One region of the Microbacterium horticulturae genome, then DNA from elsewhere that is predicted to be linked to it. Evidence: predicted binding sites of a transcription regulator. Region 1 holds the regulator's gene; the other holds the start of a gene.
What was found. Region 1 encodes LexA, which represses DNA repair genes until DNA is damaged. Its sites were predicted from a motif close to TCGAACANNTGTTCGA; they were not measured.

Region 1 (11,167 bases):
GCCCCTGCACGCAGGGACGCCCGTTCGGGAGGATCAGCTCACGCCTTGGGGGCGTTCACGTTCTCCGGCAGTGCCTTCTTCGCGGTCTCGACGAGAGTCTTGAACGCGGCCTGGTCGTTGACAGCGAGGTCAGCGAGCATGCGACGGTCGACCTGCACGTCGGCAAGGCGCAGCCCCTGCATGAGACGGTTGTAGGTCAGGCCGTTCTGGCGGCTCGCGGCGTTGATGCGCTGGATCCACAGGCGGCGGAAGTCGCCCTTGCGCTTGCGACGGTCGCGGTACGCGTAGACGAGCGAGTGGGTGACCTGCTCCTTCGCCTTGCGGTACAGCCGCGAACGCTGACCCCGGTAACCGGAGGCGCGCTCGAGGATGACGCGACGCTTCTTGTGGGCGTTGACGGCCCGCTTGACTCTAGCCATTTCGTTTCGTTCCTAACGTGCAGTCGGTGCGCTCAGCGCCCGAGGAGCTTCTTGACGTTCTTCGCGTTCGCCGGCGAGATCGCCTCGTCCTTGTTCAGCCGGCGGGTGCGGCGGCTGGACTTGACCTCGAGGTTGTGGCGCATGCCCGACTGCTGCTTCATGATCTTTCCGCTGCCGGTGACCTTGAAGCGCTTCTTGGCGCCGGAGTTCGTCTTCTGCTTCGGCATGTCTCTTCCTTCGTTGTGCATCCCGCTGTCGCGGGAAGGCGTGTCCCGCGCGGTGCGGGAGCGTGTGGGGGCCTATTCGGCCGGGTCCGCAGGAGTGTCCGAGGGGCCGGAGGCCGCAGCCTTCGCCTGGCGGGCGGCCTGCTTGTTGGCGGCGCGCTGGGCGTTCTGCTCGGTCTTGACTTCGGACTTGTTCTTGTGCGGTGCGATCACCATGACCATGTTGCGACCGTCGATGCGCGGGTTCGACTCGACCGTACCCAGCTCGGCGACATCCTCGGCGAACTTCTTGAGCAGACGAACGCCCTGCTCGGGGCGCTGCTGCTCGCGGCCGCGGAACAGGATCATGGCCTTGACCTTGTCACCCGCCTCCAGGAAGCCCTCGGCGCGCTTGAGCTTGGTGATGTAGTCGTGGGCCTCGATCTTGAGGCGGAAGCGGACCTCTTTCAGGACCGTGTTGGCCTGGTTGCGGCGGGCTTCCTTCGCCTTCTGGGCGGCTTCGTACTTGTACTTGCCGTAATCCATGATCTTGACCACGGGCGGCTTCGAGTTGGGCGCGACCTCGACGAGATCGAGATCTGCCTCCTGAGCCAGACGCTGCGCAACCTGGATGGCGACGACGCCGACCTGCTCACCGTTGGGTCCGACGAGTCGGACCTCGGGGACGCGGATGCGCTCGTTGGTGCGGGGATCGCTGATGCGGAACTCCTCTTCGTGCGGTGGATGACCGCGACGCGGGGTGCGTCACGGGCAAAGGCACACTCCACCCGCACAATGCGTGACGCACTGGCTCCGCACCCTGACTGCCGGTGAACCGGCGGAGTGCAATGACCCGGTAGCCTGGAACGGCAAGCGCGGGTGGGATGTGATCCTCTTTCGAACCGGGCGCAGAGCCCGGAACCCGCCTAGTTTATCAGAGAGAACGACGTGAACACGACAGCTGGCCCTTCGAACGAGGATGTCGCGCGCCAGGCGCGCTGGGAAGAGCAGGAGAAGCGCGCCGCCGCCGCGACCCGCGACATCGCGGATGTGCCGGCCGTCGAGGTCATCACGACCACTGCGGTGCACCTGATGAGCGCCGCCGCCGTGAAGCTGGGCCTGGCCGATGAGCCGGGCGAGCAGCTCGACCTCGACGAGGCTCGCAAGCTCATCAACGCTCTGGCGGGCCTTATCACCGCGGGCTCACCAGAGATCAGCAGCGCGCATGCCGCGCCCCTGCGCGACGGGCTGCGCTCGCTGCAGCTGGCATTCCGCGAGGCATCGCCCGTACCCGACCCGATCGGCAAGGGTCCGGGCGAGAAGTGGACGGGCCCGGTCTCCTGACCGTCAGCGGCTGAGCTTCACGCTCAACGAGTCGACGAGCGTCGCGATGCGGTCGTCGGCGGCCCAGCGCTTGGCCAGCCGTGCGAGCACGGCGTCGAGCTGCTCCTGGCCGAGTCCGTCGACGAGCTTCAGGTGCACGAGCAGTTCGGGCCCACGCAGGCGCCCCGACGGGTCGCCGTCGGCGACCGCGACGTCGATGACGGCGAGTTCGCGGGCGACGCTCTCCTGGAGACCTGTGAACACGTCCGTGCTGCGGTAGCTCGGTTCCCACCCGATCTGCTGTGCGATGGCCCAGACGGCGGGCCGTCGCAGGACGTGCTCGGTGTCGGACGCGGGATCGATCACGATGAGGTCGGTCTCGTCGTCGACGGCCGCCAGGGCCGTGCGCACGCCCTCGACCGGAACCGGGCGGGCCGTGGCATCCCACCGTCCCATCGCCTGCACCGACGAGAACACGGGCAGCACACGCCGCCCGTCGGGCGCTGCCACCGTCACGATCGAGAGCTCCTGCGTCTTGTCGACGGGCAGCCCCGTGGGCCCCACGCCCTCGTCGCCCTTCTCGGCGACCAGCGGGATCAGCAGCCGCGCGTCCCGGTAAGCGTCGACGATGGCGACCCGGTCACCAGCGCCGCCGGTGAAAGCCGTCAGCGCGGCCAGCAGCGCCGGGTCCGCCGACCCGTCGTCGCCGGAGTGCGGATTGGCGCGGAACGACCGGCCGGCCCACGGAACGCCTGCCGAGTCGGTGATGTGCGGGTCGTGCCCGCAGCTCTCGTCAGTTCCGTGCGACATCCAGCGCCTCGGCGAGGGTGAACTCGCCCGCATAGAGAGCCTTGCCGATGATCGCGCCCTCGACGCCCAACGGCACGAGCTCTCGCAGCGCCGCGATGTCGTCGAGGCTCGACACGCCGCCGCTCGCGACGATCGGCTTGGGGGTGCGCTCGGTCAGCTGACGCAGAAGATCGAGATTCGGGCCGCGCAGGGTGCCGTCCTTCGTGACATCGGTGACGACGTACCGGCTGCACCCGGCGTCTTCGAGACGCGCGAGCACCGTCCACAGGTCGCCGCCCTCACGGGTCCAGCCGCGGGCGGCGAGCGTCGTGCCGCGCACGTCGAGACCGACCGCGATGGCGTCGCCGTATCGGCGGATGACGTCCGCGGCCCACTCCGGGTTCTCCAACGCCGCGGTGCCGAGGTTGATGCGGGCAGCCCCCGATTCGAGCGCGGCCTCCAGCGAAGCGTCGTCGCGGATGCCGCCGGACAGCTCGACCTGCACGCCCTTGAGCTGGCGGATGACCTTGCGCAGGATGGCGGCGTTGCTTCCACGCCCGAACGCCGCGTCAAGGTCGACGAGGTGTACCCACTGCGCGCCCTGGTGAGCCCAGTCCAGCGCCGCCTCGATCGGGTCGCCGTAGTCGGTCTCACTGCCGGCTTCGCCCTGGGTGAGGCGGACCGCCTTGCCGTCGGCCACATCGACGGCGGGCAGGAGGATCAGTTCGGGCGTGGCGGCGAAATCACTGGGCACGAGGTCACACAGTAGCCCGCGGCAGGCTGTCGATCCAATTCGAGAGCAGACGGACGCCTGCCTCGCCCGACTTCTCGGGGTGGAACTGCGTGGCCGCCAGCGGCCCGTTCTCGACCGCGGCCAGGAACGGCACAGCCCCGTAGTCGCACCAGGTGAGGATCGGCTCGGGGAACGGCGGCTGAACCTGCAGGTTCCACTGTGTGGCCCCATACGAGTGCACGAAGTAGAAGCGCTCATCCTCGATGCCGGCGAAAAGGCGGCTTCCGTTGTCGGGGCGCACGGTGTTCCAGCCCATGTGGGGCAACAGCGGCGCGTCGAGCTCGGTGACCACGCCCGGCCACTCCCCCAGCCCCTCGGTGTCGACGCCCCGTTCGACGCCGCGTCCGAACAGCACCTGCATTCCCACGCAGATGCCGAGCACCGGCCGACCACCGGCGAGACGGCGGTCGATGAGCTCGTCCCCGCGGATGTCACGCAGCGCCTTCATCACGGCTGCGAAGGCCCCGACGCCGGGCACGACGAGTCCGTCGGCGTCGTGCACGAGCCGTCGATCGGCTGTGAGTCGTGCATCGGCGCCTGCGGCCTGAAGCGCCTTGACCGCCGAGTGGACGTTTCCCGAGCCGTAGTCGAGGACCGCGACGAGCGGCTTCGAGGTCACAGCGCACCCTTCGTGCTGGGGATGCCGCGCACCGAGGGATCGAGCGCCTTGGCCCCGCGGAACGCGCGCGCGAAGGCCTTGAATTCGGCTTCAGCGATGTGGTGGGGATCACGGCCCGACAGCACACGCACGTGCGTGGTGAGGGCTGCGTGGAACGTGATCGCCTCGAAGGAGTGCCGCACGAGCGAGCCCGTGAAGTGGCCGCCGATCAGATGCAGCTCGAAGCCGGCCGGCTCGCCCTCGTGTACCAGGAAGGGGCGCCCGCTGATGTCGACGACGGCCTGCGCGAGTGCTTCATCGAGCGGCACCAGCGCGTCGCCGAACCGCGAGATCCCGGCCTTGTCGCCCAGTGCCTCGCGGATCGCGTCGCCGAGGACGATCGACACGTCTTCCACAGTGTGGTGCGCATCGATGTGCGTGTCGCCGGACGCGCGGACCGTCAGATCGGTCAGCGAGTGCTTCGCGAAGGCGGTCAGCAGGTGATCGAAGAACGGAACGCTCGTGTCGATGTGGGCGACGCCGGTGCCGTCGAGGTCGAGCTCGAGTTCGACCGAGGACTCGCTCGTCGAACGCGAACGGGAGGCGGTGCGGGACGCGGCGGTCGTCATGACGCCGAGTCTATCGAGGCCAGGGCGTCCAGGAACGCGCTGGTCTCCTCCTCAGTACCCGCACTCACCCGCAGACTGCGGGGCAGCCCGACGTCGCGCACGAGCACGCCCCGATCGAGGAGCGCCTGCCAGGTCGCGGTCGGCTCGTCGACACCGCCGAACAGCACGAAGTTCGTCCACGACTCGTACGGCTTGTAGCCCAGCGCCTCGAGCGTCGCCGAGATCCGATCGCGCTGGACCACGATGTCATCGACGGTCGCGAGCATCGTCGGCGCATGCCGCAGGGCCGCCAGCGCCGCCGCCTGCGTGAGTGTGCTCAGGTGGTAGGGCAGCCGCACGAGGCGCAGTGCGTCGGTCACGGCCGGGTCGGCCGCCAGATAGCCCACACGCGCCCCGGCGAACGCGAACGCCTTGCTCATCGTCCGCGAGACGACGAGGCGCTCCCGCCCGGGCAGCAGCGTCAGAGCGGAGCGCTCGTCGCGCGGGGCGAACTCCCAATACGCCTCATCGACCACCACGATGCCGTCGGTCGCGTCGTACACCCGCTCGATGACATCGATGGGCATCGGGGTACCGGTCGGATTGTTCGGCGAGCACAGCAGCACGACATCGGGCTTCGCCTCGGCGACCTGGGCTGCGGCCGCATCCGGCTCGATCGTGTAATCGACGCCCCGCTCGCCGGCCACCCACGCGCTTCCCGTGCCCCGCGCGAGGAGCGGATACATCGAATAGGTGGGTGCGAAGCCGAACACCGTGCGCCCCGGGCCCGCGAACGCCTGCAGCACCTGCTGCAACACCTCGTTCGACCCGTTCGCCGCCCAGAGCTGATCACGGGTCAGCCCGTGGCCGAGATACTCGGCGAAGGCCTCGCGCAGCTGCGTGAACTCCCGGTCGGGGTAGCGATTCACGTCGTGGAGGGCGAGGGCTATGGCATCGAGGATGTCGTCGGCCACCTCCTTGGGAACGGGGTGGGTGTTCTCATTCACATTGAGGGCGACGGGCACGCGCGCCTGCGGTGCACCGTACGGGCTCATGCCGCGCAGATCATCACGAACGGGCAAGTCGTCTAATCGAGGGCTCACCGCTCCATCGTAGAGCCGCACCCGTCCGTCAGCCGGCCGGAGCGTAATCCGCGGGAAGGGAGAGGACTTCGCCGGGTGTGACCGTCACACCCTCGAGCGCGTTCAGACGCACGATGGCGTCGACGACGTCGCGCGGATCGGCGTGCGGTGCGACGCGCTGGGCGATCCCCCACAACGAGTCGCCGGCCGAGACCGTGACCGTGGCGAACGAACCCGCCGGAGCGCCCGCGTCACGGGAAGCGAGGGCTGCGCCCCCGCCGACGGCGGCCGCCGCGATGGCGGCGGCGATCGGAAGCGCGACCAGCGCCGCGAGGACGCGGCGTCCGCGGGCGGTCAGACGCAGATGAGTGACACGCTGCGCTGTCGGGGCGATCGTGACCATGGCTCCTCCTGGATGCTGTGAAGAGATTCGGTGCGGGAGCCCGGCCGGGGGCGTCCCGTACCGAATCTATCTTCCGAATCTAGTTTCGATGCTGTACTCTGTCAAGTGGGATCGGGATCCGAATCCGAATCGAAGACGACACGCCCGCGGGCTGACGCCGATCCGACTCGGAAGCGGATACCGTTTCGATGAGGACACCTCACCACGGACCTCCGACATTCGAAGAAGCTGCAGCAGCGGCGAGAACGGGAGCTGACATGGGCGACGCATCGCAGGACGCCACGACACCGGCGCCGCAGGTGCCGAGAATGCGCCGGCAGACACGGCGACGAAAGAGCCTGAGCGACAAGCAGATGGCCATCCTCGAGGTGATCCAGCAGTCGATCACCCGCCATGGCTACCCGCCGAGCATGCGCGAGATCGGCGATGCCGTCGGACTCAAGTCGCTCTCGAGCGTGACCCACCAGCTCAACCAGCTCGAGCTGAGCGGGTACCTGCGCCGCGACGCCGGCAAGACGCGGGCGATGGAGATCCTCATCGATCTGCCCGGCACGTCTGCGGAGAACCCCGCTGACTCCGCGCCCGCCGTCGGGGACGCCGCGCTCGTTCCGCTGGTCGGCCAGATCGCCGCCGGAGTGCCGATCACCGCCGAGCAGCAGGTGGAGGAGATCTTCCCGCTGCCGCGTCAGCTCGTGGGCAAGGGCGAGCTGTTCATGCTCAAGGTGCAGGGCGAGTCGATGATCGACGCCGCCATCTGCGACGGCGACTGGGTCGTCGTGCGTGCGCAGAACACCGCCGACAACGGCGAGATCGTCGCTGCGATGCTCGACGGCGAGGCGACAGTGAAGATGTTCCGCCAGCGCGACGGCCACACCTGGCTGCTCCCCCGCAACTCGTCGTTCGAACCGATCCTCGGCGATGAAGCAGTCGTGCTCGGCAAGGTGGTGGCGGTGTTGCGCGCGGTCTGAGACCGCACCGACGATGAACGGCCCCGGGATGCGCTCCCGGGGCCGTTCGCCGTCGAGGGTCAGACGCGCGCCAGGCGCCCCTCACGGACACGCTCGGCGGCCGCGACGAGGTTGCCGAGGGCCGCCACCGTCTCCGGGTACGCACGCGTCTTCAGACCGCAGTCGGGGTTCACCCACACACGGCGCACGGGGATGGAGTTCACCGCCTGCTCCAGCAGGTCGACGATCTCGTCGACCTGCGGCACGCGCGGCGAGTGGATGTCGTACACCCCGGGGCCGATGCCCCGGGAGAAGCCCGACTCGGCGATGTCGGCGATGACCTCTCCACGGCTGCGCGCGGCCTCGATCGACGTCACATCGGCGTCGAGCGCTGCGATGGCGTCGATGACGACCCCGAACTCCGAGTAGCACAGGTGCGTGTGCACCTGGGTTGCAGCATCCGCGCCCGCCGTCGCGAGTCGGAACGACGCCACCGACCAATCGAGGTAGGCCGGCTGGTCACCCTTCTTCAACGGCAGCAGCTCGCGCAGGGCGGGCTCGTCGACCTGGATGATGCGGATCCCGGCCTCCTCGAGGTCGCCGATCTCGTCACGCAGAGCCAGTGCGACCTGGTTGGCGGTCGTGGCCAGCGGCTGGTCGTCGCGCACGAACGACCATGCGAGGATCGTGACCGGCCCGGTGAGCATGCCCTTGACCGGCTTCTCGGTCAGCGCCTGTGCGAACTGCGCCCAGCGCACGGTGATCGGTGCGGGGCGCGACACATCGCCCCACAGGATCGACGGGCGCGTGGCGCGCGACCCGTACGACTGCACCCAGCCGTTGCGCGTGACGGCGAAACCGTCGAGGTTCTCGGCGAAGTACTGCACCATGTCGTTGCGCTCGGGCTCGCCGTGCACGAGCACGTCCACACCCAACTCCTCCTGCAGACCGATGACCGAGGTGATCTCCAGTCGCAGCACATCCTCATAGTCAGACGTCGACAGTTCGCCGCGGTCGTGCGCGGCCCGTGCCCGGCGGATGTCAGCGGTCTGCGGGAACGACCCGATGGTGGTGGTGGGCAGCAGCGGCAGTCCGAGCGCCTCCTGCGCGGCATCCCGCTCGTCCTGTGGGCCGCGGTCGAACGCCGCCGCGTCGAGCGACGCCGCACGCGGACGCACCGCACCGTCGTGCACGCCGTCGGCGGCCGCGCGATCCGCCAACGCCGCGGTGGCAGCCGCGAGCTCGGCTTCGATGGACGCACGACCGTCGACGAGTCCACGGGCGAGCACCGCGACCTGGCCGACCTTCTGATCGGCGAAGGCGAGCCAGCTCTTCAACCGGACATCGAGGTCGGGCTCGTCGTCGACATCGTGCGGGACGTGCTGCAGCGATGTCGAGGTGCCGACGGCAGTGGATGCCGCACCCAGCGCCTTCAGTCGCTCGAGCTTCTCCCACGCCGCCGCCAGGTCGCCGCGCCAGACGTTGCGCCCCTCGACCACGCCGCCGATCAGCGTCTTCGATGCGAGCCCCGAAACGGGGATGGGAACCTCACCGCGCGTCAGGTCGACGGCGATGGCGTCGATCGGAGCGGCGGCGAGCGCTCGCCAGCTCTCCTCGGAGAGCTGTGCATAGCCGGCGGCCACCTCGATCTGCGGCCGGTGGTGGGCCCCGCCGAGCACCGCGTAGGCGCGCTCGGCGGCCGCGGCCAGATCGGCCGGGGCGACCTCCAGCGACTCGCTGACCAGAGCGGGCTCGTCCAGCTGCACCCACTCGGCGCCGGCTGCGCGCAGTGCCGCGAGCAGCTCGACGTAGACGGGCAGCAGGTCATCGATCCGGCTCAGCGGCACGAAGCCCTCCGGCGCGCCGTCGGCGGGCTTCGACAGCGCCAGAAGCGTCACCGGCCCCACGACCACCGGCCGCGTCACGACGCCGTCGGCCCGGGCTTCGGCGACCTGCTGGGCGAAGCGGTGGCTCGACAGTGCGAAGACCGTCTCGGGTGCTATCTCGGGCACGAGGTAGTGGTAGTTCGTGTCGAACCACTTCGTCATCTCCAGCGGGGTGCGCTCGGCATCGCCGCGGGCTGCCGCGAAGTACGCGCGCAGGCCGATCGAGCCGTCGGCCTCGCGCAGGTCGGCGAACCGCGCCGGCAGCGCGCCGACGGCAGCGGCCGCATCGAGAACCTGGTCGTAGTACGAGAACGACTCGGGGATGGACGAGTCGTCACGGCCCAGTCCGAGCGCGGCCAGGCGCTCGCGCGTGGCGCGCCGCAACTCGGCGGCGGTGTGCTCGAGCGCCGCCTCATCGAGGGTGCCGGCCCAGTGCGCCTCGACGGCGCGCTTGAGCTCACGGCGGCGGCCGATGCGGGGGTAGCCGAGGATCGTCCCGGCGGGGAATGCGGTCATCGTGCGATCTCCTTCTGGATGGGGGTGGGGATCCCGGCCTCGTCGAGGACGGCCAGGACGGTCTCGTGGCTGTTGAACGCGTACAGGTGGACGCCGGGGGCGCCGCCCGCGACGACCTCGGCCGCCAGGCGTGCGGCAGAGCTGATGCCGATCGCCCGCTGCCGGACCGGATCGGGTTCGATCTGCAGCGCGATCGAGAGCTCGGCGGGCGCATCCTGTTCCGAGAGCTCGAGCACGCGGTAGAGGCGCTGGGGCGAAGTGACCGGCATGATGCCGGGCAGGATCGGGATCGTCACCCCGGCCGCGCGAGACCGGTCGACGAAGCCCAGGTAGTCGTCGGCGTGGAAGAAGAGCTGGGTGATGGCGAACGTCGCCCCGGCCGCCTGCTTGGCCAGCAGCGCATCGATGTGCTCCCGGGGGTGCCGGGAGCGAGGGTGGCCGTTGGGGAACGCCGCGACGGCGATCTCGACGTGTTCTCCGGGAACCACCCGGGCCGCGCGCGGCAGCCCCCGTATGCCCGCTTCGGCATACGGGGCCCGCTCCGCCTGCACGCGGTCGATGAGCTGCGCGAGCTGGGCAGCCGACTCCAGGTCGCCGAGGAACGGGTCGCCCTCGACGGATCCTGCGGGCGGGTCGCCGCGCAGAGCGAGGAAGCTGCGGATGCCGGCATCCAGGAACTCCCGGATGAGACGTGCCGCCCCCGCATAGGTGTTGCCCACGCAGGTCAGGTGCGCGAGAGGCTCGACATCGGTGTGGGTGCGCAGGTACTTCAGCACCTCCAGCGAGGGTCCGCCGGTGGAGCCGCCCGCGCCGTAGGTCACCGAGATGAACCGCGGGCCCGCCGCGGCGAGCCGCTGCAGCGTGTCGTGCAAGGCGGCGGCCGAGGCCGGGGTGCGGGGCGGGTAGACCTCGAAGGAGAACGGCGCGACAGCCCAGGGACGCTGCAGGTCGTCGGCGAGGGTCATGGTGCTTCCTGTTCGGTGGGCAAGTGCGAAGGGCCGGGCGGCCGCGGACGCGCGCGATGGCGCGGTGTGTGCGGGCGGGTGCCGGGCTCGGCTGTCGCTCCTGCCCGGGAAGACCCGGGCGACGATGGGTCCACGGTAGACGCTTCGTCATCGCTCGTCACACGGTGTGACGCACTGTTGCGAGGTCCATATCTCCAGAGGTATATGCCCACCGCGTGACGTCACGGGTTAGCGTGGGGAGATGCCTGTCACCCTGCCCTACGGCACCTGGCCGTCCCCGATCACCGCCGAGGCCGCTGCCTCGTCCTCCCCGCGCCTCGACGGCGCGCGTTTCGTCGCGGACGATGTGTGGTGGGGTGAGTCGGTGCCGGCCGAAGGCGGCCGCATGACCGTGCGCTCACGCCGTCACGGCGTCCTGCTGCCGGCCCCGTGGAACGTCGGCTCGCGCGTGCACGAGTACGGCGGCGGCGCGTGGACGGCCTCCGACGACGGCCGCCTCTTCTTCGTCGAGAAGAGCGATCAGACCGTGTGGGAGCACACCCCCGGCGGCGCGCCGCGCCGGCTGACTGCTCCCGACGTCGGCGTGCGCTTCGGCGGCCTGTCATGGCAGCACGGGCACCTGCTGGCCGTGCGCG
Region 2 (11,167 bases), 570 kb from region 1:
CTCTTCAACGCTGACTGCAACGGATTGCAGCAGCTGCGCTAATAGGAGGGGACGTCGGTAGGTGGCGATACAGATGCACGTGCCGGGAGTTTGCACGTCTGACCGCGTCGTCCGAGAGCTCGGATCTGCCAGGTCTCGGCGTGCGCTGCCATCATGCCTCTGAGCCGTCATTGTTGCGAGTCACTAACCAAGCGGGAGGACCGACTCGATTGCCTCGCCTGCACACGCCCGGAACGCTGCAGAAGGGCAGGAAGGTGTTGACGACCAGCTATCCCTGCTAGACCAAGCATTACAGTTTGGATGTGTGGCATCCGCCCAGAACGCAACAAGCGGGCGAGAACAGTCCCGACGCCTTTTAAGTCTCGGGCTTGCAAGGCGTAGCGCAACGGCTGGCCGGCAATGAAGTCGGCCTTGGTAATCGGGTTCCAATTCGATCCGTGGTCGTCGACCCATCGGAGAGAACGTTGCCAGTTGCTGGACGCGGAGATACTTGCGCTGCTATTGACAAAGATCCGCGCGCCAACACAATTGGCGAGATAAACATGGCTACCAGCATCTTGTAGGCGAAGCAGCCAGTCCCAATCCTGGTGGCGTTCCAGCGAGGGGTCCCAAGGAACCCGCGCAGCTAGTTGTCGAGATAATAGGAGCGTTGAAGTGAACAGGCTCGCCCGTCCGACCTGAATGCCGCGTTTGAGAAAAAGATAGTCTTGGAGAGGCTGTCCCTGCTGCGGTGCACGTGCCGGTACCGGTCTGCTGTCGATCTCGCTAGATTCTGCACGCTGCACGGAGAAGCAACCAATTATGGGCTCAGAAGCAGCCTCGGCATGCGACACAAACTCTGCGACCTGATCCCTCAGCTTCGTGGGCAACCACTCGTCATCGTCATCAAGGAACGCGACAAGTTCGCCATCGGCTGCCTGCACGCCCAGATTTCGGCAGGCCGCTCCCCCGATGCGTTCAACGACGTTGAGAACGACGAGGTCGGGGCGTGCGGCGAGCCCCGGAGCGACCGCGCGACGTGCATCAGGGCCATCAGGGACGACGATGACTTGCACCGGCGGGGCGCCTTCTTGAGCGAACACGCTGGCAACAGCGCGGGCCAGCGACTTGCGACCGGTGGTTGGTATAACGACAGATATTTTCATTGCTGCATGAATCATATGGGAAATACCTCGGACGGAGCGTGTTCACCGAGGGTGCCGAGACGCTGGGACTGTGCGTTCAACAGTGCATCTCCGATTCTGGAGGAGCGACCGATGAGCATGCAGGCTGAGGGTCTTGCTAAGACGCCGGTGGAAGACAGGGTAGATGACTGCGACGCGGGGCAGGTTAGTGGCGAAGCGCTCCTTGATGGAGCAGTTCGTGCGCGGAGGCAGCGCGGGACGCTGCCACCGATGACAGGGGCTTCGCCGGATGCGAGCTCGAAACGTCTATCAGGGACGAGCTCGGCGCCTCCGATTCCACCCGATCGCAAATACGAGAAACCCCGATTCGGGGGCACCCAAGCGCTTATTCGCCAGCACAACGATGCCCATGGCCAGCGTCCCGAGCAGCGGGATCCACGCGAACCACGCGACGAACGGAATGCACGCGAGCACGAAGCCGCCGATTGCCCCACACTGCGCGACGATCGCGAGCCCTGCCCGGGCGGGGTGGATGCCGGGCCGTAGCCGGACATCGTCGGCACAGGGCCGTGCCCCGGCGGGGCCGATGCGGAAGCGTAGCCCGCCGGCACCTGCCACAGCGTCTGCGGCGCAGGCGCCGGCCCGGATGCTGCCGGCCAGTGGCTCGGCTGGCACGGGCAGTGCGTTGGGCGCCTGCGACGGGTCGCCGGGCGAAGCGGGATCGGTCGTGGCTGGTCTCCTCACGATCCGCGCCCCACGCGCGGTGCCGCGGTAGATCGGCGAGCGCTGCGGCGAGATGGCCGATGCCGAGTCTACTGAGCGACGCCGCACACAGATCGCGCGCACAAGGACGCCGCGACACGGCTGCTTAGGTAATTCTCATCTACCAGGTAAAGTTGCCGAAGAGAATCTTGAGGGGGAGCCCACGCATGGAGCTACGTGACTACCTGCGGATCATGCGCGCCCATTGGATCGGGATCGTGCTTCTGACGCTGCTCGGCATCGCGGTCGCCGCCGGCTGGACGCTTGTTCAGCCGCGCATTTACACCGCGACGACAAGCGGGTTCGTGTCGATTCCGCAAGTCGCCGCCGAAGACACGGGCACCGCTCTGACCGGCAATCAGCTGGCCATGGCGAAGGTCAAGTCGTTCGTCGACGTGGGCACCTGGCGGTCGGTCGCCGACTACGCCATCGACGAACTGCACCTCAAGACCAGCCCCGAAGACCTCGTCAAGCAGGTCGACGTCACGAACCCGCTCGACACGGTCATCATCCAGGTATCGGCCAATGCCACGACGCCCGAAGCGGCACGCGACCTCGCCGAAGCCTGGGTGCGCGGCATGCAGAACCAGATCGCCCAGATCGAGGGCAACGGCGCCGACGACTCGTCGGCGGTCACCCTCATCCCCGGCGACAGCGCTCAGTTGCCGGCTTTCCCCTCCTCCCCCAACGTCAAGCTCGCACTCGCCCTGGGAGCGCTCCTCGGCCTCGCAGTCGGCGTCGGCTACGCCGTGCTGCGCCACGTGCTCGATCGCCGCCTGCACGACCCGCGCGACATCGAGCATCAGACCGGTGCGACCGTGGTCGGCACCATTCCGCTCGAGAAGTCGCTGACTGTTGAGCGCGGTGTATTGACCTTCAACGGCTCGCGCCAGGCGCAGAATTCCACGATCGTCGCGGAGTCGATGCGCGAGTTGCGCACGAACCTGCAGTTCATGGATGTCGACCATCCTCCGCGCGTCGTTGTCGTCACCAGTCCTCTGCCCGGCGACGGCAAGTCGACCACTGCGGCAAACCTCGCCGTGAGCCTCGCCGCCACCGGCCAACGCGTCATGCTCATCGACGCCGACCTGCGTCGGCCCGTTGTCGCATCGATGTTCGGCCTACCCGAGGGGGCCGGCCTCAGCGACCTACTCGCCGGACGGGCCGCTCTCGCCGACGTCGTGCACGTCCCCGACCCGTCGGGCAACCTCGTTGTGCTGCCGGCCGGCCGCATTCCTCCCAACCCCAGTGAGATGCTCGGCTCGCACCGCATGCGCGAGCTGCTCACGTCGCTGAGCAAAGAGGCGATGATCATCATCGACTCGCCGCCCACCGTGCCTGTCACCGACGCGGCCGTGCTCTCGACCTCGGCCGATGGCGCACTGGTCGTCGTCTCAGCCGGACGCACCACCTACGACGTGCTGCAGAAGGCCCTCGAGAACCTGCACCGCGCCCACGGCAAGGTGCTCGGCGTGGTACTCAACAAGATGCCCCGCAAGGGCGCCGGTTCAGGCTACTACTACGGCTACGGCTACTACTACAGCGAAGACGAGGGCGCAGCGCCCACAGGCACGCCGGGCAAGCCCGCGAAGGCGACGAAGGCGACGAAGGCTACTGCGGAGTCCGCCGGTCCGCGACGCGCCAGCGCGCCCGCAGCTTCGGCTTCAGCGACGCGCGCCGTCGCTCCTGAGGCAGCGCCCGCGGCTCGGCCCGTGCGATCTGAGTCAGCCGCTCCCCTTCCGGCGAAGCCGGGCACGAGCGTCGAAGACCTGCTCGGCCTGTCGTGAGTGACTCGGCCCTACCCCGCCCGGCGCGGATCGCCGGCACCGTCCTCGTCTGGGTTCTCGGCGCCGTCCTCGTGCTCGCGCTCGCCGCCACCGCGTGGGTCACGGTGCGCGGTGTTCTCGCCTACACCCACCTGCAGAAGGCACAGTCCACCGCCCTACAGGTCAAAGACCACCTCACCGATACCGGGGCCGCCTCGTCCTCAATTGCCTCGCTGTCGGCCGACACGGCCGCCGCCCGTCGGCTGACCTCTGACCCCGTGTGGCGCGCGAGCGAGATGCTGCCCTGGGTCGGTCCGCAGCTGTCGGCCGTGTCGACCGTGGCCTCGACCATCGACGACGTCGCGTCGACGGCGCTTCACCCGCTCACCCAGGTCGCCGCATCGTTCTCCATCGACTCGCTGCGCCCCAAAGACGGCAAGATCGACCTGGCGAGCTTCACGTCGATCCAGTCGGCGGCGACGACGGCGGCCACCGGCATCACCTCGGCCGCGGCATCCATCGACGGCATCGACCGCGCCCCGCTGGTCGCACCGCTGCGCAACGCCGTCGACCAGGTCGGTGATCTGCTCGACCAGACCGAGCAGGCCACGGCATCCCTCACCCGCGTGTCGGCGTTGCTGCCGGCCATGCTCGGCGCCGACGGTGACCGCAATTATCTGGTGCTCTTCCAGAACAACGCCGAGCTGCGCTCGCTGGGCGGCGTGCCCGGCGCCATGGCCCTCATCCACACCCACGACGGCGCCATGACGATGACCGCGCAGGCCGCGGCGACCGACTTTCCGGTTGCCGATACATCGGTGGTGCCGCTGGGGAAGGAAATCGTTGGTATTTTCGGAGAGCGCCCCGGCCGCTGGATGCAGAACATCACGCAGGTGCCTGATTTCGCGATTACCGGGCAACTCGCGCGCACGATGTGGGCGAACGAGCACGATGGGCAGAAGGTCGACGGGGTGCTGTCGATCGACCCGATCGCGCTGTCCTACCTACTCAAGGCCACCGGGCCGGTGAAGCTCGCCACCGGCGATACGCTCACCAGCAATAACGCCGTCTCGCTGTTGCTAAACGACGTGTACAAGCGCTACACCGATCCGCGCGAGCAAGACGCGTTCTTCGCTGCGGCGGCCGCATCGGTGTTCAGCGCCCTCGCACAGGGCAATGCCGACCCCGGCGCGCTGGTGACAGCGCTTACCCGCGCAGGTGACGAGCACCGACTGCTCATCTGGAGCGCCCATCACGACGACCAGAAGCTGCTGGCCGACACGACGCTCGCAGGTGGGCTACCGGAGACGGACGCCACGACCGCGCGCTTCGGTGTGTATCTCAACGCCGGCACCGCCTCAAAGATGGACTACTACCTGCGCGACGACATCTCCGTCGACTGGGGCACGTGCTCGGTCTCCTCGTCGGGCGAGGCATCGGGCACCGCGACGCTGGCGGTCAAGCTGAAGAGCGAGGCGCCGAAGGATGCGGCGTCGTTGCCTAGCTACATCGCGGGTACCGGCAACCGCGGCCCCACTCCCGGAACGATCCGCACGGTGGTGTATCTGTATCTTCCCGAGCCGGTGCAGCTCGTCGACGCGAAGCTGTCGACCGGCGATGGATTCGGCGGCGGCTTTCACGACGGGCGGCACGTGCTGAGCTACACGGTCGATCTGAAACCCGGCAAGTCGGCCACCGCCACGATCACGGTGAAGGCGAGCGGCGGGGTGCCGAGCACACTCGCCGTGGACGCGACGCCGACGGTCGTATCGCGCGACACGGTGGGGCTGTCGAGCGTTTGCAAGTAGGGGGGCGCTGGGGGCGGGCTGGCTCGAGGTTCGGGCGGCTCGAGGATCTGGCGGCTGGGGGTGCTCGGCGCGGGCGCGGCTCGGTGCGGGCGGCTCGGTGCGGACGGCTCGGTGCGGACGGCTCGGTGCGGACGGCTCGGTGCGAGAGCGGCTGTGCGCGGGCTCGGCCGGGAGCGGCTGTGCCAACGCGGCAGGGGGTTCATTCTGTGCCGTTTTGTACGAAGTTATCCACAGTTGCGAGCGATTTTGAGTTCTCCACAGATTTGCCGCTGACCCGGTTTTTCCCTTGCGTCTCGTTCGAACACGCGTACGATGGTTCTTATGAAACATCCCCTCGGAGGCCTCGACGACGCGATCGCGGCGCTGCGACGCGCCTGGCCCGCCGAAGGCTCCGCCGCGGTATCAGAGATCGGGCGCGATGCGCTGGTCGCGGTGAACGACGCACTCGGTGAAGTGGGTCGCCGGCTCGATGCGGTGCGCGCCGAGGTGGCCGCCGAGATCGATCATGAATCGCGGCCCGAGTTGGGCGCCGACTCGTTGGCCAAGCAGCAGGGGTTCCGCAATCCCGCGGCCCTCATCTCCGCAACCACCGGCGTCGGCACCGGCGATGCGAAGCGACTCGTGTCTGTCGGCAAGGCCATCGCGCCGCGACAGAATCTGATCGGCGAGCAGCTGCCCGCGCGACACCCTCACGTCGCCGAGGCGATGAAGTCGGCACGACTCGGATTGGCCGCCGCCAACATCATCATCGCCAGGCTCGACCGCATCGCCGTGCGCACGACCTTCGATGCCCGCGATGAAGCCGAGCGCATTCTCGTAGAGAAGGCCCCGGGTCTGTCTGCCGATCAGGTGCGCAAGCTCGTCACCCAGGCCGAGGCATGGCTCGATCAAGACGGCGTCGAGCCCAAAGAACGCGATCGGCGCAGCGAGCAGTATGCACGCATGTGGGTTCGCGACGGCTTCCTGTGCATCGACGCGAAGTTCGAAGTCACGGCGGGTGCGCCGATCAAGACCGCGGTCGAGGCGACTGTATCCGCGTCGTTCCGCGCTGCGAAGGATGTGTTTGAGGGCGACGAGCCCGATCAGCGGTCGCTGCAGCAGCGCCAGGCCGATGCTCTCATCCAGCTCGCTGAGCACGCTCTGGGCTGCGAACACAACGACCTGCCGCTGGGGGGAGCCAGCGTCGTCGTGCGGATGGACCTTGAAACCCTCCAAGAAGGCGTGGGACTCGCGGAGATCGACGGGATCGACCAGCCGGTGTCCCCCGAAACCGCCCGGCATTACGCTGCGGCGGCGAAGATCATCCCCGTCGTGCTCGACGGCAAGGGCGAGATCCTCCACTGGGGTAGAGAGAAGCGCTACTTCACACGAGCTCAGAAGCTGGCGCTCGTCGAGCGTGACGGTGGATGCGCGATGTGCAATCTTCCACCGGGCATGACGAAGGCGCATCATCTGAACTGGTGGAGCAGAGATCACGGCGAAACCAACCTCGAAGAGGGCGTGCTCTTCTGCGAGCCGTGCCACCATCACATCCACGACAACGGGTGGGAGATCCGCATCGAGGGCAAGGGCACGCGGGCCAAGGTGTGGTTCATTCCGCCAGCGACGGTCGATCCTGCCCGGACGCCCCGGCTCGGTGGCCGCGCCCGGTTTGATTACGCGCTCACGGCCTGAGTGCGTTCGCACGCGGGCCGGCTGAGCGGGTTTGACGGAGCGCGGGCGCTGACCACGAACGGTCCGGCGCACGGGCGCTGAGCACGAACGGTCCGGCGCGCGGGCGCTGAGCACGAACGGTCCGGCGCGCGGGCGCTGAGCACGAACGGTCCGGCGCGCGGGCGCTGACGGCCACCGTCCGGCGGCGCGGCACGCCCCTGACCGGTGAACGAGCTGACACCGCACCACGCGCTGACCGCACGAGCGGCGCCATTCCGTCACACAACGCGACCGAGGCTGACCGATGTCTGTGAACACCCCTAAGATCGAAGATGTGCGTCTGAGCGTGGGGCTCGACACGCGAGTATTCGATTCTGGGGATTACTAGGGGAGATCGTCGATGAGGTCTGGGCTCATCGCGGCTGTGGTCGGCGTGTGCGCCGCCCTGTCGCCAATCGCTGCGCATGCGGCATCCATCCATCCGTCCGACGAATGCACGACCGTCTCGTCGAGCGCCTGCGAAAGCAGCGGCATCTACGACGCCGGCAACCCGACGACCGTCCGCGTTGCGGACGCGAACGGGGGCCAAGGTCTGCTCAGCGCCTGGCTCGGCGGCGGCGCGCTGATGCTCACCGCGGGTGCCATCACCATGGCCACCAGCATCCGTCGCACGCGCAAGGCCGCCGGCACCACCACGACCGAAGCCGTCACCGCCGGCTGAGCCCGGTACGGCTACTCGCGATCGCGCCGCGCCCGCGTCTGCTCAGCCCGCGTCGCCAGCAGCTCGTCGGCCGGATAGCCGACTTCCGCCAGGGTGAGCCCCCGCGCCGCCAGCACCTTGAACGCACTCGTGCGCTCACCGGCATCGCGCAGCGTCGCAGCATCCGCGATCGACAACCGCCCCTCCCCGACCGCCACACACGCACCTACGAGGGCACGCACCATCGAATGGCAGAACGCATCGGCACGGACGTTCGCCACGAGCACCCCGTCGCCGGCACGATGCCAATCGAACTCGAGCAGCGTACGGATCGTCGTGGCCTCTTCGCGCGGCTTGCAGTAGGCCGCGAAGTCGTGCAGACCGATCAGCGACCGGGCGGCAGCATCCATCGCCTCCACATCGAGTGACGCACGCACCGTGGTCGTGCGCGCGCGCTCGAGCGGATCGTAGCCGCTCACCAGATCGGCCACCCGGTACTCATACCGCCGCCACACCGCCGAGAAGCGCGCGTCGAAGCCATCCGGCGCCACAGCGGTGCGATGCACCGTCACGTCGGGATAGGCACCCAGCGCGCCGCGTACGCGATAGGCGAGCCGATCGACGGGGTCGGATGCCGCATCCCGCCGCGTCTGCGTGAAAAGCCGCTCGCGCTGCCCGTCATCGAGGTCGAGATGCGCCACCTGGCCGCGCGCATGCACGCCCGCATCAGTACGACCGGCCACGACCAACCGCGGCGCACCGCCGAGAATGCGCGCCAGAGCGTCTTCGATGGTGCCCTGCACCGTACGCAGCCCGGGCTGACGCGCCCACCCGCGAAAATGCGTGCCGTCGTAGGCGATGTCGAGCCGGATGCGCACGACCACCAGCCTACGGGCCCCGACGTAGACTTGACGCAGCTTCTTCCCTCCCACCGGACGCCGATGACACAGCCCTCTTCTGCCCGCCGTTACGCGGGCCTGGATGGACTCCGCGCCATCGCCGTCGCCCTGGTCGTCATCTACCACCTCTTCCCGGGATGGATGCTGCACAGCGGCTTCATCGGCGTCGACATGTTCTTCGTGATCAGCGGCTTCTTGATCACCTCGCTGCTGCTGCGGGACCGTACCGACCTCGTCGACTTCTGGCGCCGCCGTGCCCGACGTCTGCTGCCGGCCCTGGTCGTGCTCGTCACCGTCGCCGCGACCTGGGCGTGGGCGATCGGCGGCGACGTTCTCGTGCGCCTCGGCCCGCAGGTGCTGGGCGCGGCCACCTTCAGCTACAACTGGGTGTCGATCGCGGGCGGCGCCGACTACTTCTCGGCCGACACCCCTGAGCTCTTCCGCAACCTGTGGTCGCTCGCTGTCGAGGAGCAGTTCTACTGGGTCTGGCCGCTGCTGCTCCCCCTCCTGCTGCTCGTGCGTCGGCGCTGGCTGCGCGCGTGCATAGCGCTCACGGCGGCCGTGGCATCCGCCCTCTGGATGGCCCACGTCGTCGGCGCCGGCACCACCCGCGCCTACTTCGGCACCGACACGCACGCCTTCGGCCTGCTGCTGGGCGTCGCCTTGGCCGTCGGCCTCGAGCGGGCCGCTCCCCCACGCTGGCTGTCCGGGCGCGCCGGACGAGCGCTCGGCGCCACTCTGGGCGCCCTCGCCCTCGCCGGGATCGTCGTCGTCGCCACCCTGCCCGAGACGCAGGATGCGGCATCCTTCCCCGGAACCCTCGCCGCCGCATCACTGCTGACCGCCGTGGTGCTCGTGGCCGCGACCGCCCCGGGCTCACGCCTCGGACCCGTGCTCGACATCGCGCCGCTGCGCTGGATCGGCGACCGCTCGTACGGCATCTACCTCTGGCACTGGCCGCTGCTCGTGCTGCTCACCGCGATGTTCGGCACGCCGGCGTGGCTCGGCGCGGCGGTGCTCGTGCTCACGATCGGCTGCGCGGCGGTCTCGCACCGCTGGGTGGAAGGACCGGTGCGCCGGCATGGCTTCCGTGGCGTGTTCGGGATGCTGCGCGCCCGCCTGCGCGGAGCGCCCGCGCCGCGCTTCCGAGCCCTTGTGGCCATGGTCCTCGCCGTCGTCGTGATCGGCGGCACCACGGCCGCGATCGCCACCGCCCCCGGCGAGACGTCGGGACGAGCCGCCGTCGAAGCCGGGCAGCGCGCGCTCGCACACCGCACGCCGGGTTTGCGTCCCCCACTGGTGCGCGACGGCAGGGCTGCCCGCTCGACGGCCCCCGCTCCCGTCGACGGCGCGCAGATCGACGCGATCGGCGACTCGGTCATGCTGGCCGCGGCGCCGGCGCTGCTCGAGCGCTACCCCGGCATCCGCATCGACGCCGAAGTCTCGCGCTCGATGTGGACGGCGCCCGGCATCATCGGCCGACTCGGCGACGGGCTGCGCGACTACGTCGTGCTCGGACTGGGCACGAACGGCGCCGTCGAAGGCTCGGTGCTCGACCGCGTGCGCAACGAGCTCGGCCCCGATCGCCACCTCGTGCTCGTCACGGCGTCGGCGCCGCGCGCGTGGATCCCCGGGGTGAACAAAGAGCTCCGCGCGTACGCGGGCGCCCACCCCGACGTGCTCGTCGCCGACTGGGCCGGCGCCATCGCCCCGCACGAAGATCTGCTGGCCGGCGACCACATCCACCCGGGCGAGGCCGGCGGCCGCTACTACGCCGACGCCGTCGCCGACGCTATCAGCGCCGACCAGCGCGCGCGTACGCGGTCCCACGACCGCCTGGTGCTGCGCGTGGGCGAGTTCGCCACGGTGGATGCCACGGACTGAGCCGGTGCCGCGCGCGCTTGCGCTGTTCAGAACTCATCCGATCTGCGCCGTGTGACCTGCTACGCGCGGCTTTGGGCGCGACACCCGCGCGGATGAGCTGAGTCCTGAACACGGCGCGGGCCGCGGGCTGCGGCATCCACCCCTCTCACAAACGACGAGACCCGCACACCGAACGGTGCGCGGGTCTCGTGCGAGTGCGAGGGTCGACTACTCGGCCTTCTCCTCAGCCGGAGCCTCAGCAGCGGCGTCGGCGTCGGCAGCGGCATCCGCCGCGACCTCGGTCTCGTCCGCGGCGATCTCCTCGGCGGCGGGGGCCTCCTCGACGGGAGCCTCCTCGACGGGAGCCTCCTCGACGGGGGCCTCCTCAGCCTTGGGCTCGGCCTTCTTGGTGCTCTTCTTCGCCGGCGTCGCCTTCTTGGTCACGGGCTCGAGAACGAGCTCGATCACGGCCATCGGCGCGTTGTCGCCCTTGCGGTTGCCGACCTTCGTGATGCGGGTGTAGCCACCCTCACGGTCGGCGACCAGCGGCGCGATCTCGGTGAAGAGGATGTGCACGACTTCCTTGTCACCG

Region 2: PU630_RS13110 (DUF222 domain-containing protein) is a predicted target of LexA. The motif match lies at 5,758-5,773, and genes of this name have one in related genera.

What each region holds. Positions count from the first base shown of each region.
Region 1 is NZ_CP119108.1:2,186,886-2,198,052, forward strand. It holds gene rplT (50S ribosomal protein L20) at 39-419, opposite strand; gene rpmI (50S ribosomal protein L35) at 452-646, opposite strand; gene infC (translation initiation factor IF-3) at 719-1,342, opposite strand; gene PU630_RS10580 (DUF1844 domain-containing protein) at 1,571-1,966, shown strand; gene PU630_RS10585 (SseB family protein) at 1,970-2,755, opposite strand; gene priA (bifunctional 1-(5-phosphoribosyl)-5-((5-phosphoribosylamino)methylideneamino)imidazole-4-carboxamide isomerase/phosphoribosylanthranilate isomerase PriA) at 2,739-3,488, opposite strand; gene hisH (imidazole glycerol phosphate synthase subunit HisH) at 3,493-4,146, opposite strand; gene hisB (imidazoleglycerol-phosphate dehydratase HisB) at 4,143-4,754, opposite strand; gene PU630_RS10605 (histidinol-phosphate transaminase) at 4,751-5,788, opposite strand; gene PU630_RS10610 (LysM peptidoglycan-binding domain-containing protein) at 5,865-6,218, opposite strand; gene lexA (transcriptional repressor LexA) at 6,527-7,186, shown strand; gene metE (5-methyltetrahydropteroyltriglutamate--homocysteine S-methyltransferase) at 7,246-9,567, opposite strand; gene PU630_RS10625 (methylenetetrahydrofolate reductase) at 9,564-10,532, opposite strand; gene PU630_RS10630 (prolyl oligopeptidase family serine peptidase) at 10,774-11,167, shown strand, end outside.
Region 2 is NZ_CP119108.1:2,756,065-2,767,231, forward strand. It holds gene PU630_RS13085 (glycosyltransferase family 2 protein) at 1-171, opposite strand, end outside; gene PU630_RS13090 (glycosyltransferase family 2 protein) at 168-1,160, opposite strand; gene PU630_RS13095 (hypothetical protein) at 1,434-1,799, opposite strand; gene PU630_RS13100 (tyrosine-protein kinase domain-containing protein) at 2,054-3,673, shown strand; gene PU630_RS13105 (DUF4012 domain-containing protein) at 3,670-5,460, shown strand; gene PU630_RS13110 (DUF222 domain-containing protein) at 5,782-7,134, shown strand; gene PU630_RS13115 (hypothetical protein) at 7,514-7,834, shown strand; gene truA (tRNA pseudouridine(38-40) synthase TruA) at 7,846-8,691, opposite strand; gene PU630_RS13125 (acyltransferase family protein) at 8,755-10,596, shown strand; gene rplQ (50S ribosomal protein L17) at 10,804-11,167, opposite strand, start outside.